4 regions of the Salinicoccus roseus genome follow, and region 2 is predicted to be linked to each of the others. Evidence: riboswitches for the same ligand, from Rfam matches in the RefSeq annotation. Region 2 holds a riboswitch; each other region holds the start of a gene.
What was found. Region 2 has a riboswitch for S-adenosylmethionine ahead of EDC33_RS00135 (5-methyltetrahydropteroyltriglutamate--homocysteine S-methyltransferase). Riboswitches for the same ligand answer to the same signal wherever they lie in the genome.
Positions count from the first base shown of each region.

Region 1: linked by a shared signal. The riboswitch ahead of EDC33_RS11720 (O-acetylhomoserine aminocarboxypropyltransferase/cysteine synthase family protein) and the one ahead of EDC33_RS00135 (5-methyltetrahydropteroyltriglutamate--homocysteine S-methyltransferase) in region 2 are both predicted to bind S-adenosylmethionine.
Region 3: linked by a shared signal. The riboswitch ahead of EDC33_RS02910 (methionine ABC transporter ATP-binding protein) and the one ahead of EDC33_RS00135 (5-methyltetrahydropteroyltriglutamate--homocysteine S-methyltransferase) in region 2 are both predicted to bind S-adenosylmethionine.
Region 4: linked by a shared signal. The riboswitch ahead of EDC33_RS06145 (methionine ABC transporter ATP-binding protein) and the one ahead of EDC33_RS00135 (5-methyltetrahydropteroyltriglutamate--homocysteine S-methyltransferase) in region 2 are both predicted to bind S-adenosylmethionine.

Region 1 covers NZ_RKQJ01000004.1:133,634-136,692, reverse strand. Annotated here, with positions in the region: gene EDC33_RS11725 (homoserine O-succinyltransferase) at 1-745, opposite strand, end outside; gene EDC33_RS11720 (O-acetylhomoserine aminocarboxypropyltransferase/cysteine synthase family protein) at 746-2,023, opposite strand; SAM riboswitch class I at 2,091-2,187, opposite strand; gene EDC33_RS11715 (hypothetical protein) at 2,276-2,542, shown strand; gene EDC33_RS11710 (alpha/beta hydrolase) at 2,539-3,059, shown strand, end outside.
Region 2 covers NZ_RKQJ01000001.1:4,040-7,098, reverse strand. Annotated here, with positions in the region: gene EDC33_RS00145 (YkyA family protein) at 1-541, opposite strand, end outside; gene EDC33_RS00140 (YceI family protein) at 695-1,225, opposite strand; SAM riboswitch class I at 1,394-1,490, shown strand; gene EDC33_RS00135 (5-methyltetrahydropteroyltriglutamate--homocysteine S-methyltransferase) at 1,576-2,682, shown strand; gene EDC33_RS00130 (alpha/beta hydrolase family protein) at 2,711-3,059, opposite strand, start outside.
Region 3 covers NZ_RKQJ01000001.1:539,907-542,965, forward strand. Annotated here, with positions in the region: gene EDC33_RS02900 (MetQ/NlpA family ABC transporter substrate-binding protein) at 1-159, opposite strand, end outside; gene EDC33_RS02905 (methionine ABC transporter permease) at 161-820, opposite strand; gene EDC33_RS02910 (methionine ABC transporter ATP-binding protein) at 804-1,826, opposite strand; SAM riboswitch class I at 1,885-1,987, opposite strand; gene EDC33_RS02915 (ABC transporter ATP-binding protein) at 2,061-3,059, opposite strand, start outside.
Region 4 covers NZ_RKQJ01000001.1:1,212,324-1,215,382, reverse strand. Annotated here, with positions in the region: gene gcvH (glycine cleavage system protein GcvH) at 31-411, shown strand; gene EDC33_RS06155 (toprim domain-containing protein) at 474-881, shown strand; gene EDC33_RS06150 (thioredoxin family protein) at 832-1,149, shown strand; SAM riboswitch class I at 1,190-1,288, shown strand; gene EDC33_RS06145 (methionine ABC transporter ATP-binding protein) at 1,396-2,415, shown strand; gene EDC33_RS06140 (methionine ABC transporter permease) at 2,412-3,059, shown strand, end outside.

The sequences.
Region 1 (3,059 bases), on a different contig from region 2:
GGTCATATTCATTCTTTAGTGTGTCCCTTTCATATTCCAGATGGCCAAATATGAACAGATCCCGCTGATCCTCTGTACTCAGGATGTCCGGGCCGAATTGAGGATGTGAGGTGAGGACTTTCAATTCCTCAGTGCCATCTATCGCATCCATATCCACCTGGGTGTGACGTGACTGGGGCACCTGATACACATCATCAAACCCTCTGAGAAGGGGATGGGTCGGCATCAGGTTATTATAGTCGAAGACGCCGAACAACTTGGTGGGCAGAATTGATTTCTGTATGCCAAAGTAGTGGTTCAAGGCGAATTGGGCGCCCCAACAGATGAAGAATCTGGAGAAGACGTGGGTTCTTGACCACTCGATGATGTCACGCAGTTCTTCGATGTAATCGACTTGATCAAAATCGAGCTTCTCCACTGGTGCACCTGTGACGATCATGCCATCATAACGCCGGTTGCGTACCTCTTCCAAATTGTGGTAGTACTTCTGAAGGTGGCTGGTCGGCGTATTTTTGCTGTGGTGTGTGGTCATATACATAAAATCGATATCTATCTGCAACGGTGTATTGCCCAGAAGGCGCAAAAGATGAAGTTCCGTTTCCTCTTTTTTAGGCATCAGGTTCAAAATCAACATACGCAGCGGACGTATATCCTGTGTATGCGCACGGGTCGCTTCTATTGTATATACATTTTCCTTATGGAGGCGCTCCCGTACCGGGAGGCCTTCAATGATTTTTATAGGCATTTAAATCGCATCCAGACCTTTTTTTAGATCGTCTATGATGTCATCCACATGCTCCAATCCGACAGACAGACGGATCATTTCCGGTCTTACCCCCCCTGCCAACTGCTCATCTTCCTTAAGCTGGGAATGGGTGGTGGAAGCGGGATGGATGACGAGTGACTTGGCATCCCCGACATTCGCAAGCAGTGAGAAGAGTTCGAGGGATTCTATGAACGTCTTTCCGGCTTCATATCCGCCTTTGACACCGAATGTAAATATGGAAGAAGCACCTTTCGGCAGGTATTTCTTCTGGAGCTCATGATACTCGCTGGATTCGAGGCCAGCATAGTCGACCCATTCCACTTTATCGTGGTTTTCCAGGAATTCTGCAACGGCCTTTGCATTCTCCACGTGCCTTTCCATCCGGAGTGATAATGTTTCGATTCCTTGCGTGAGCAGGAATGCATTGAATGGAGAAAGTGCTGCTCCGGTGTCCCTGAGCAGGGTAGTACGGATCTTGAACGCATAGGCAGCTGGGCCGAATGCCTCAGTGAAGACAAGGTCGTGATAGGAAGCATCCGGCTCCGTCAGTCCAGGGAATTTTCCGTTATCCCAGTTGAAGTTTCCGCCATCAACGATTACACCTCCGATGGAAGTGCCATGGCCGCCAAGGAATTTTGTGGCCGAATGGACGACTACATGTGCGCCGTGCTCGATTGGACGGCAGAGGTACGGAGTGGCGAATGTGTTATCCACGATAAGTGGTATACCATTATCCTCCGCGATTTTCGCTAATGCCTCCAAATCTTCCACGTTGCCTTCCGGATTGCCGATGGTCTCTACAAAGATCGCTTTGGTGTTCTCCTTGATTTCACGTGAAACGTTCTCAGGATCTTTCGCATCGACAAGACTCGTCTCGATACCGAACTTTTTGAATGTATGGGTGAACAGTGTGTGAGTACCCCCATATAGGCTGGCAGAGGAGACGATATGATCCCCGGCATTTGCTATAACCTGTATGGCGTATGTAATGGCAGCCATGCCGGATGCAACGCCAAGGCCGGCAACTCCACCTTCGAGTTCTGCAACACGCGTCTCCAAAGCGGCAGTCGTTGGATTCATGATACGGGTATAGATGTTGCCTACATCTTGCAGGCCGAATAGTTCTGCAGCATGCTTAGTATCGTCGAATACATAGGAAGTCGTCTGATAGATGGGAAGCGCGCGTGAATTTGTGGTAGGGTCCACTTCTTGTCCGGCATGAAGCTGTTTAGTTTCGAAGCGATGATTCTCTGTCATTGTTTCATTCCTCCAGTAATATATTATAAAAAAGAGCCTGCCCAAAGATTAAGGGAGACTCTCGAGTCACTCATCTTTCAGGAACGTACCTGTTGGATTTAGCACCTTACTTAAAAGGTTGCCGGGCTTCGCAGGGCCAATCCCTCCACCACTCTGGATAAGCAAATATTTGATTAGGGACTATGTTACTATAATGGAGGACAATTTGTCAAACACTTTTAAAAATTTAAATAATGGAGAGGAGGAGAGGATATGATCGATTTCCTGGTCATCATTCTGATGGTCATAGCTCTTGTGCTTTTCGTTTTGAGCCGTTATCAACTAGGCAGGACGACAAAAAGCATGGCCGCCCATAATTATGCTCAAGAACTGTATAACCGAGTTTCAAAAGCGCATGGGGCGGGGAAGACGAAAGAGGAGATTATTGCAATGATGAAGAAGGACTATGGACTCGATGAGGATGAAGCGGAATACATATATCATCGGACACCAGATATCCAGAAGGAGGATAAATCATGAAAATCGTAAAGCCTGAAGCGTTGAACTATGGAAGTGGCCCCAGGGCAGTCATGCTGCTCCATTCCTTCACCGGAACGGTCAGGGACATGAAGCCGTTGGCCCAGCACCTTGAGCAGCACGAATATACCGTCCATGTACCAAGCTTCGAGGGACATGGCATGGGACCGGAGGTACTTGTACAGAGCAGCCCTGAAGATTGGTGGAAAAATGTATTGGATGGATATGATCAGCTCAAGGATCAAGGGCATGAAAGCATAGCAGTCGGCGGTGTTTCCCTGGGCGGTGTGCTCGCCCTCAGGGCAGCCGAGGAACTCGACAGCATCAATGGCATTGTGGCCATGTCTGTGCCCCAGGGCAGAGATGTTGGGGATATAAATAGAAGAGTCCTGAACTATACGAGGAACTTCCTGAAGTTTACTGGGGAAGATGATGAAAAGATCATGGAGAGGGTCCAGTACTACAAGGACAATCCGATGGAAAGCCTGGATGACTTCCGGAAGCTGATCGACGAAGTACA
Region 2 (3,059 bases):
CTTCCATTTCATCATTGACGCGTTCAATTCCATCCTGGAATGTTTCATAGTCCGCTTCGTCCTGACCCAGCGATTCAAAATATGTCTTTTCGGAATCCAGTTGTGCTCCATAGGACTCCGTGAATGCATCAAGTGATTCCGTCATGGAGTCGAGGGAACCGAGCACACCGTTGAACGCCTCCGCTGGCATTTCATCATTGTCGATCTGCAGCATCTCTTCGTGCTGGCTGAGGGTTTCTTCATTGCTTTCTGACAGCTTTTCCAATAATTCCCGCCTTTCTTCTATATTTGCATGAACCTCGGCAGAACCATCAGATAATGTGCTTAAACTTTCATCTTCAGTCAATGCGGCTTCAAATTCCGTCTGCAGACGATTTTCCAAATCAGCCAGCTGTGTGAATGATTCCATGACTGACGTCTGCAGTTCCTCTATGTCTGACAATGATGTCTGTGCCTTTTCGGCCGGGCTGCTGCATCCTGCGAGCATCAGTAATGTGGCGGCCAGGATAACGGCGGCCATATTACGATAATGGAAAGGCATAGTTCATCTCCTTTATATATGTATTCCCATAAATTATAGCAATGCTTGCATATATAGTAAATTACAATATCGACCTTCTCACTATGAAAAAACGGTCTGGAGCCAATAGTTGGCTCCAGACCGGTCTGAAAGGAATATCTTCATCTTCTATGCCTATTCACTTTTTTCGGAGAACTGGAGCTCAAGCTGTGCCTTTACATCCTTGCTCACCAGTACACCGCCTGTTTCCAGCTGCTGGTTCCATGTCAGTCCGAATGCTTCACGGTTGATTGTGAACTCGGCTTCGAAGCCATGGACTTCCTGGCCCCAGGGGTTTGTACCCTTACCGTTGTACTGGAGGTCGATTGTCATTTCCTTCGTGATGCCGTTCATCGTCGTCTCACCCGTCACCGATACAGTATCCCCGGACTTAGTGACATTACTCGATTTGAACGTGATTTTCGGATTCTTTTCCACATTGAAGAAATCTTCTGATTTCAAATGTGCGTCCCGGTCTTCATTTTTGGTGCTTATGCTGTTTACATCTATTTCTGCATGAACTTCGGCATCCTCGAAAGTTTCGAGATTGTTTGTTTTCACTTCAAAATGAAAATCTTCGAAGTGCCCCTTCACCTTTGATACCATCATGTGCTTTACCTGGAATCCCACTTCGGAGTGGGCTGGATCTGTTACGAACGTTGTCATCATTAAAAACCTCCAATAATATTATCTCTAATTCAAGATAATTATATTTTACACCACTTACTTACTTTATGCAAGTTAATTATTAAATATATATAATAATGATCTCAGGAGGATACTTGACAGAAAATTCTTTATCCTTTAGAGTATGATGTAATATAATAATTGATACTCTTATCGAGAGAGGTGGAGGGACTGGCCCGATGAAACCTCAGCAGCGGACCCCAGGTACCGTGCTAATTCCAGGAGCACTGCTCGAAGATGAGATGAATGGATGATCATCATCCCCAATTTATCCACTTCGGACAATTGGGGATTTTATTATATTAATATTATTGGAAAGAGGGATCAGCATGACGAAAACGGCAGTCGAAGCACCATTCAGGGCAGATCACGTGGGGAGCCTGCTGCGGCCCGACAGCATACATAGGGCGCGCAAAGACCATCAGGAGGACAGGATCTCCTATAAACAGCTGAGGGAAATCGAGACCGAAGAGATCAGGAAAGTGGTCGACAAGCAGATTGAAGTGGGACTCAAGGCGGTCACCGACGGCGAATTCAGAAGGCGCTTCTGGCATACCGATTTCCTTGAACACCTGGACGGCGTGGAAGGATATGTGCCCGATACAGGCTTCCAGTTCGACGGCATCGAGACCGAACGGTATGATGTACGTGTCACAGAAAAAATCGCATTCAATAAAGAGCATCCGCATATAAAGGACTTCATCGAATTCAAGGAGATCGTGGGCGACCGGGCGGTACCTAAACAGACGATTCCAAGCCCGAACCAGATGTTCAATGCCGGCATACGGAACCAGGATATATATCCCGATGTCGAAGCATATGCCAAGGACGTCATCAAGGCCTATCAGGATGCGGTACAGGCGTTCTATGATGCAGGGTGCCGCTATCTCCAGTTCGATGATGTATACATTGCCGGACTCAATGCGCCGGAGATCCCATTCAATGACAGCGGCTATGACAGGGAATCCCTGATCCATCTGGCACTGAGGGTGCTGAACGGCGTACTTGAAAAGAAACCTGAGGACATGGTCATCACCACACATTTATGCCGCGGAAATTACAGGTCGAAATGGGCATTCGAGGGCAGCTACGCCAAAATCGCCCCCGTGCTCTTTGCCAAAGAGAAGGTTGACGGATTCTTCCTCGAATATGACGATGACCGTTCCGGAGACTTCGAACCGCTCTCCTACATTCCTAAAGAAGGCCCGCGGGTCGTCCTTGGACTGTTCACCTCAAAGCATGGTGAGCTCGAGGATGAAGATGTGATAAGGGAACGCGTTGCGGAAGCATCGAAATATGTTTCCAAAGATCAGCTCTGCCTGAGTCCCCAATGCGGTTTCGCCTCTACACACCACGGCAATGAACTTACTGAAGATGCCCAGTGGAAGAAGCTTGAATATATCGTATCGCTTGCAGAGAAACTTCTGGAAGAATAGAAATAAGGCCCCGTTGAGGGCCTTATTTTTATGGATGCTGTAATGTCCGGTTGAAGAATTCGAGTATCTTGCTGTTCATGTCATCGATGTTCTCCTGATGCATGTAGGTATGCCCCTCGTTTTCATATGCCGTGAACCCGACATACTGCCCGTTCTCCTTCATCGCCTCCACCATCTGGACCGATTCGCTGTATGGGACACGGGCGTCGTGGTGGCTGTGGAAGACCATCAGCGGCACCGATATATCCTTGCTTCTCGAGAGGGGCGAGATGTCGTCCAGAAACGCACCTGATTCTTCTATCGAGCCATATTCTGCAGCACGCAGCGCCCTTCTCCATGGCGGTGTATGATCTAGGAAGGTCCTGAGGTGCGAGATG
Region 3 (3,059 bases), 540 kb from region 2:
CTCTTCAAGTGCCGGCTTCAGTGCAAAGTTCACCATATCACTGTACGGCCCCGTTGATGCACCGATTGTAATGACCTCGCCCTCCCCTTCATAGAGCAGGGCGCTCGATCCGATGATCACTGCCAGTGTCGAAGCAAGAAATATCAATATTCCGCGCATATCAGTTCCCCTCCTGTCTTTGGCTCAAGTAGTCCCCAATGAGCTGTATCAGCTGGACGATGATGATCAGCACCACGACTGTCGCAACCATCGTCACCGTATCATAGCGATAGTAGCCATACCTGATGGCAAGGTCGCCGATGCCGCCCCCGCCAACGACACCCGCCGTTGCACTGAATGCGACGATGGAGATGATCGTCAGCGTAATCGCCTGGGTGATCCCGCGTTTCGATTCCGGGATCAGGACGTCCGTCACGATCAGCCATAGGGAGGCACCACCGGCGATGCTCGCCTCAATGACACCCGTATTGACACCGTTGAAGCTTGTCTCAACAAGCCGTGCAAACAGTGGGATGGCCGCGAGCGACAATGCCACACTTGCAAATACGGGACCATGCGAACTGTTCGTCAGCCATGTCGCAATCGGCATGATTGCGACAATCAGTATGATGAATGGGAATGAGCGGATGACGTTGGTCACTGCGCCCAGAAACTGATTCAAAGGCTTTATCCGAAACAGCAGCGGATTCGCCGTGATATAGAGCAGTATGCCGAGCGGCAGCCCGAGCAGCACCGCAAAGAAGATGGAGATGGAAACCATCAGTGTCGTCTCAAGCAGTGCACGGTAAAGGAGCGGTGCAATCTCAGTCAATCTCTGCATAGATTTCAGCCCTTTCTATTCCTTTGGATTCATCGATGAAGCTTTTCAGACGCCCTATCTCATCCGGTTCGCCCTTGATGTGGAGCATCAGGAAGCCGAGAGGCATATCATGTATGTATTCGATGCGTCCGTTCAGAATGCTGATGTCACATTCAAAATGGCGGTAGAGCTGGTTCACATAGTTCGCCTCAGCATGCTCGTTGAGGAATTTGATCGTAATCACTTCGGAACGATCGTTCACGTCGATATGGGACGGGATGACAAAATCATATATATCCTGTACGAAGCCCCTCGTCACATCATGCTTCGGATGGCTGAATATGCTGTAGACGTCATCGATCTCTACAACTTCGCCTTCCGTCATGACGCCGACACGGTCTGCAACTTCCTTTATGACTTCCATTTCATGGGTGATCAAGACGATTGTGATGCCAAGCTCCCTATTGATCCGCTTCAGAAGTTTCAGGATGGTCTTCGTCGTATCAGGGTCGAGTGCACTGGTCGCTTCATCGCACAGCAGGACATCCGGATGGTTCGCAAGGGCCCGTGCGATGCCGACACGCTGCTTCTGGCCGCCGCTCAGATTTTTCGGATAGCTGTCCGCCTTGTCGCCGAGTCCGACAAGGTCGAGAAGTTCCTCGATCCGTCCCCGCGTTTTCTTTTTGTCATACTTGCTTGCCTTAAGAACGAATTCAATATTCTGATAGACCGTCTTCGATTCGATCAGATTGAACTGCTGAAAGATCATGCCGATTTTCTGCCGGCGGATTCTGAGGTCCTCCCCCGCCAGACTTCCAAGCTCAGTCCCGTTCACGTTCACTTTGCCGGAACTCGGTGCCTCAAGCAGATTGATCAGTCTGAGCAGCGTACTCTTCCCTGCCCCGCTAAAGCCGATCAGTCCAAATATCTCCCCTTCCTCTATCGTCAGGGAAAGTTTTTTCAAAGCCTCGATCCTCTTCCCCTTGACTTCATATGTCTTCGACACATCTTCAAGCACAATTGCCATTCCACCACTTCCTTCCTGAAATTAAAAAGCCACCTGCCCAAAGGCAAATGGCTTCAATCGTTTATCTGCCAAGCCTGAGGCTTGCGGGATTTAGCACAGTACCTACCGGCCTGCTGCTGAAGCTTCACAGGGCCCAATCCCTCCACTTCTCTGGATAAAAGTATTCAATTGAATGCTCATCACTCTACATTAATGTGGGAGAAAAGTCAAATTTCAAAATATTGGCTGCCACAATTATTCCACTCCGGATACATGGGCCACCTGCATGGTGTACATCTTGGCGTATTCCCTGCCCGATTTGAGGAGTGCCTCGTGACTCCCCCGCTCGACAATACGGCCGCCATCAAGCAGCAGAATCTGGTCTGCATGCTGGATCGTCGAGAGTCTGTGTGCAATGATGAATGTCGTCCTGTTCCGGCTTACCACCTTCATGGCATGCTGGATCATCTGTTCCGTCTCCGAATCGATGTTGCTTGTCGCCTCATCCAGTACGAGCACCTTCGGATCGAACACCAGGGCACGTGCGAATGAAATCAGCTGCCGTTCCCCAAGGGACAGTGTCGAACCGCGTTCTGCAAGTTCTGTATGCACGCCATCCGGCAGTCTGGAGAGCATCTCAGTCCCACCTACATTCTTGAGTGCTGCCTCTGCCTCCACTTCCGTAATATCGGCATTGTTCAATCTGAGGTTGAACAGCAGCGTTCCGCTGTAGATGAAGGGATCCTGGAGTACAATAGAGATGTGCTGCCTCAAAGACTGCTTGCCGATGGTTTGGACATCCTTTCCATCGAAGCGTACGGTGCCCTCAGTCGGGTCATAGAACCGCATCAACAGGTTGATGATCGAACTTTTGCCGGACCCTGTATGGCCGACAAGCGCCACCGTCTCTCCTGGTGATACTTCCATATTGATGTCCTTGAGTACTTTGTGTGTGCCATCATATGAAAACCCAACCCGTTCGAAGGCAATATGTCCATCGAATTCCCCGAGCACACCGGTGTCATCATCTTCTGCCTGCGCATCAAGCAGTTCGAACACTTTGAGCGCCGCCACCCGCGCCTGCTCGTATACATCCAATTGGCGGATGATTTCGAACAGCGGGTTGAAATAGCGTGTAATGTAATCGACCAGGATGTACATCGTACCGACCGACATGGCCGCCGACCCGTCGAGGAAGGCGGATGCGAAAATGTAGACCATCACAGCGAACAGCAAGGAACGGATGGTCCCCAT
Region 4 (3,059 bases), 1.2 Mb from region 2:
TAAGTGTATAAGAAAAAGGAGGTTTTTGTCGTGGCAACACCTAAAGAATTCAAGTATTCAGAAGACCATGAATGGGTCAAATTTGAAGATGGCAAGGCAACAATCGGTATTACGGAATTCGCCCAATCCGAACTCGGTGATATCGTATTTGTGGAGCTGCCTGCTGAAGGCGATGAAATTACTACTGGGGAATCGTTCGGCAGTGTGGAGTCCGTTAAGACGGTATCCGAACTGTATGCGCCGCTCAGTGGTACAGTAGTCGAAATCAATGAAGAACTCGAGGACAGCCCTGAGCTTGTCAATGAATCTCCTTATGAGGAAGCATGGATGGTGGTCATTGAACTGTCCGATGAATCACAACTTGATAAACTGATGGATGCGGATGCCTACGAAGAAATGGTGGATGCATAAAAACTGAAACTCTGGACATCGTCTGGAGTTTTTTTTCAAATATGATACCAGGGGTGAATACAATGTATTTTTCCGATAAAGTGCTCATTGTCGAAGGAAAGACGGATAAGCGGCGCATCGAAGAAGTATTGATTGAACCTGTACAGATCATATGCACCCATGGTACAATGGGAATCTCAAAATTGGATGAGATTCTCGACCAGCTGAATGGCTCCGACATCTATATCCTGTCCGACGCGGACAAAGAGGGAAAAAACATCAGGAAATGGTTTAAAAAACATCTGAGTGAAAGTACTCACATATATATTGACCCGAAATTCGGTGAAGTGGGCCGCTGCCCACGCGACTACTTGGCAAACCTCCTTATGAGACACGATTTCTATGTAGATACAAGCTTGATCATGAAAGGTAAGTTCAGTAATGATGAAAGAACCAAGGACAATCGATATTACCAGCCGTATTCAATCTGAGGAGACGTTCGTGCTCTATGGCTATGCGCCGATATGTGCCAACTGCCAGATTGCGGAAAGGATGCTCGATATCGTCTCTGAAATGAAGGGATTTTCATATACTTCCATAAATTTGAACTATCATAAGGATCTCATTGAATTGTATGAAATCAGATCGGCGCCCGCACTGCTTCTGTTCAGGAAGGGCAGACTGATCAGGGAAGTATATGCCTTCCAGTCGGTGACCCATCTGACGGAAGTGTTCGATGAATTCCTTGTTGACGAATAGGAATGCGGATGATAGTATTATTAACAATCTAATAATGAAACTCTTATCAAGAGTGGTGGAGGGAAGTGCCCGATGAAACCACGGCAACCGTCTTTATGACAAGGTGCCAATTCACTGATCGACTGGTCGAAGATGAGAGGCTGATGGATAAAACCGGTGCCTACTCAACTTTTGAGTGGGCTTTTTATTTCTTTAGTGGAACGGAAAATGTACGACCTTTCCAATATACAAGTCAGGGTGAAACGTATGATCGATATAAAGAAAGCAACGAAAGTTTTCAAGACAAAGAACAATACCATCCAGGCTGTGGATGATGTCAATCTCCATATCAAGGAAGGGGAGATATTTGGTGTCATCGGCTATTCTGGTGCGGGCAAATCCACGCTGATCAGAATGCTGAATGGGCTGGAACAGCCCTCTTCGGGCGAAGTGGTGATCGGCGAAGATGTCATCAGTGCGATGACCCGGGCAAACCTGCTCAGGAAACGCCAGAAGGTCTCCATGATCTTCCAGCACTTCAACCTGCTCTGGTCGCGGACCGTCGCCGAAAACATCAGCTTCCCGCTGGAGATTGCCGGTGTACCGAAGAAGGAGCGTGCGCGCCGTGTAGCCGAGCTCGTGGACCTCGTCGGTCTCACGGGGCGCGAAGATAACTACCCAAGCCAGCTCTCCGGTGGTCAGAAGCAGCGGGTCGGCATTGCACGGGCTCTCTCCAACAGGCCGGAAGTGCTTCTGTGTGATGAGGCGACGAGTGCGCTCGATCCCGAAACGACCGACGAGGTCCTCGAGCTGCTGGTGAAGATCCGTGATGAAATGGATCTCACCATCGTCCTCATCACCCATGAGATGCATGTCATCCGCAAGATATGCGACCGTGCGGCAGTGATGGAAAATGGCCGGGTCGTGGAGACAGGGCCGGTGATAAAGCTGTTCCAGAATCCGGAGCATGGCGTGACGAAACGCTTTGTCAAAGATGACATCAACGATGAGGAGACGGCCCTGTCATTCGAGGAGGTCAGGGAGATGTTCCCGACCTCGAAAATACTCAAGCTCGGCTTTGTCGGCTCTCAGTCCAAAGCGCCGATCGTCTCGCAGGTCGTCAAGAAATACAATCTTGATCTGAACATCCTCTCGGGCAATATCAAGCGGACGAACAATGAGTCCTATGGCCACCTGTATGTGGCAATCGACATTGATGATGCGGACCTTGAAAGCCTGGAGCAGGAACTGGCTGAACATGCTGTGACAGTGGAGGTGGAAGGATGAGCGAATTCATCAATGCATTCGCCGAGATGTTCTCATTCGAAAACGTCAAATGGGATGATGTCTTTACGGCGACGAACGAAACGCTTTACATGACCGTCATTTCCACTGCGTTTACATTCATATTCGGGCTGATTCTCGGAATCATCCTTTTCCTGTCATCCAAAAGCGAGCATGCGGCCAGTGCGCCGGTCTATGGCGTCACTGCTTTCCTTGTCAACCTGTTCCGTGCGATTCCATTCATCATACTGATCATCCTCCTCATTCCATTCACGAAGGTGCTGATGGGGACGATCATGGGGTCGCAGGGGGCACTGCCTGCACTCATCATCGGTGCATCGCCCTTCTATGCACGCCTCGTTGAAATCGGGCTCAAGGAGATAGACAAAGGGGTGATTGAAGCCGCCGAATCCATGGGCGCCAATACATGGACGATCATCTGGAAGGTGCTGCTGCCGGAATCATTGCCGGCGCTCATTTCAGGCATCACCGTCACCGCCATCATGCTTGTCGGCTCCACAGCGATTGCCGGCGTCATCGGTGCGGGGGGCCTCGGCAACCTGGCATATATGGTCGGTTTCACAAGAAACCAGAGTGATGTCACCCTGGTCGCAACTGTAGCAATACTGATTATCGTCTTTGTCATC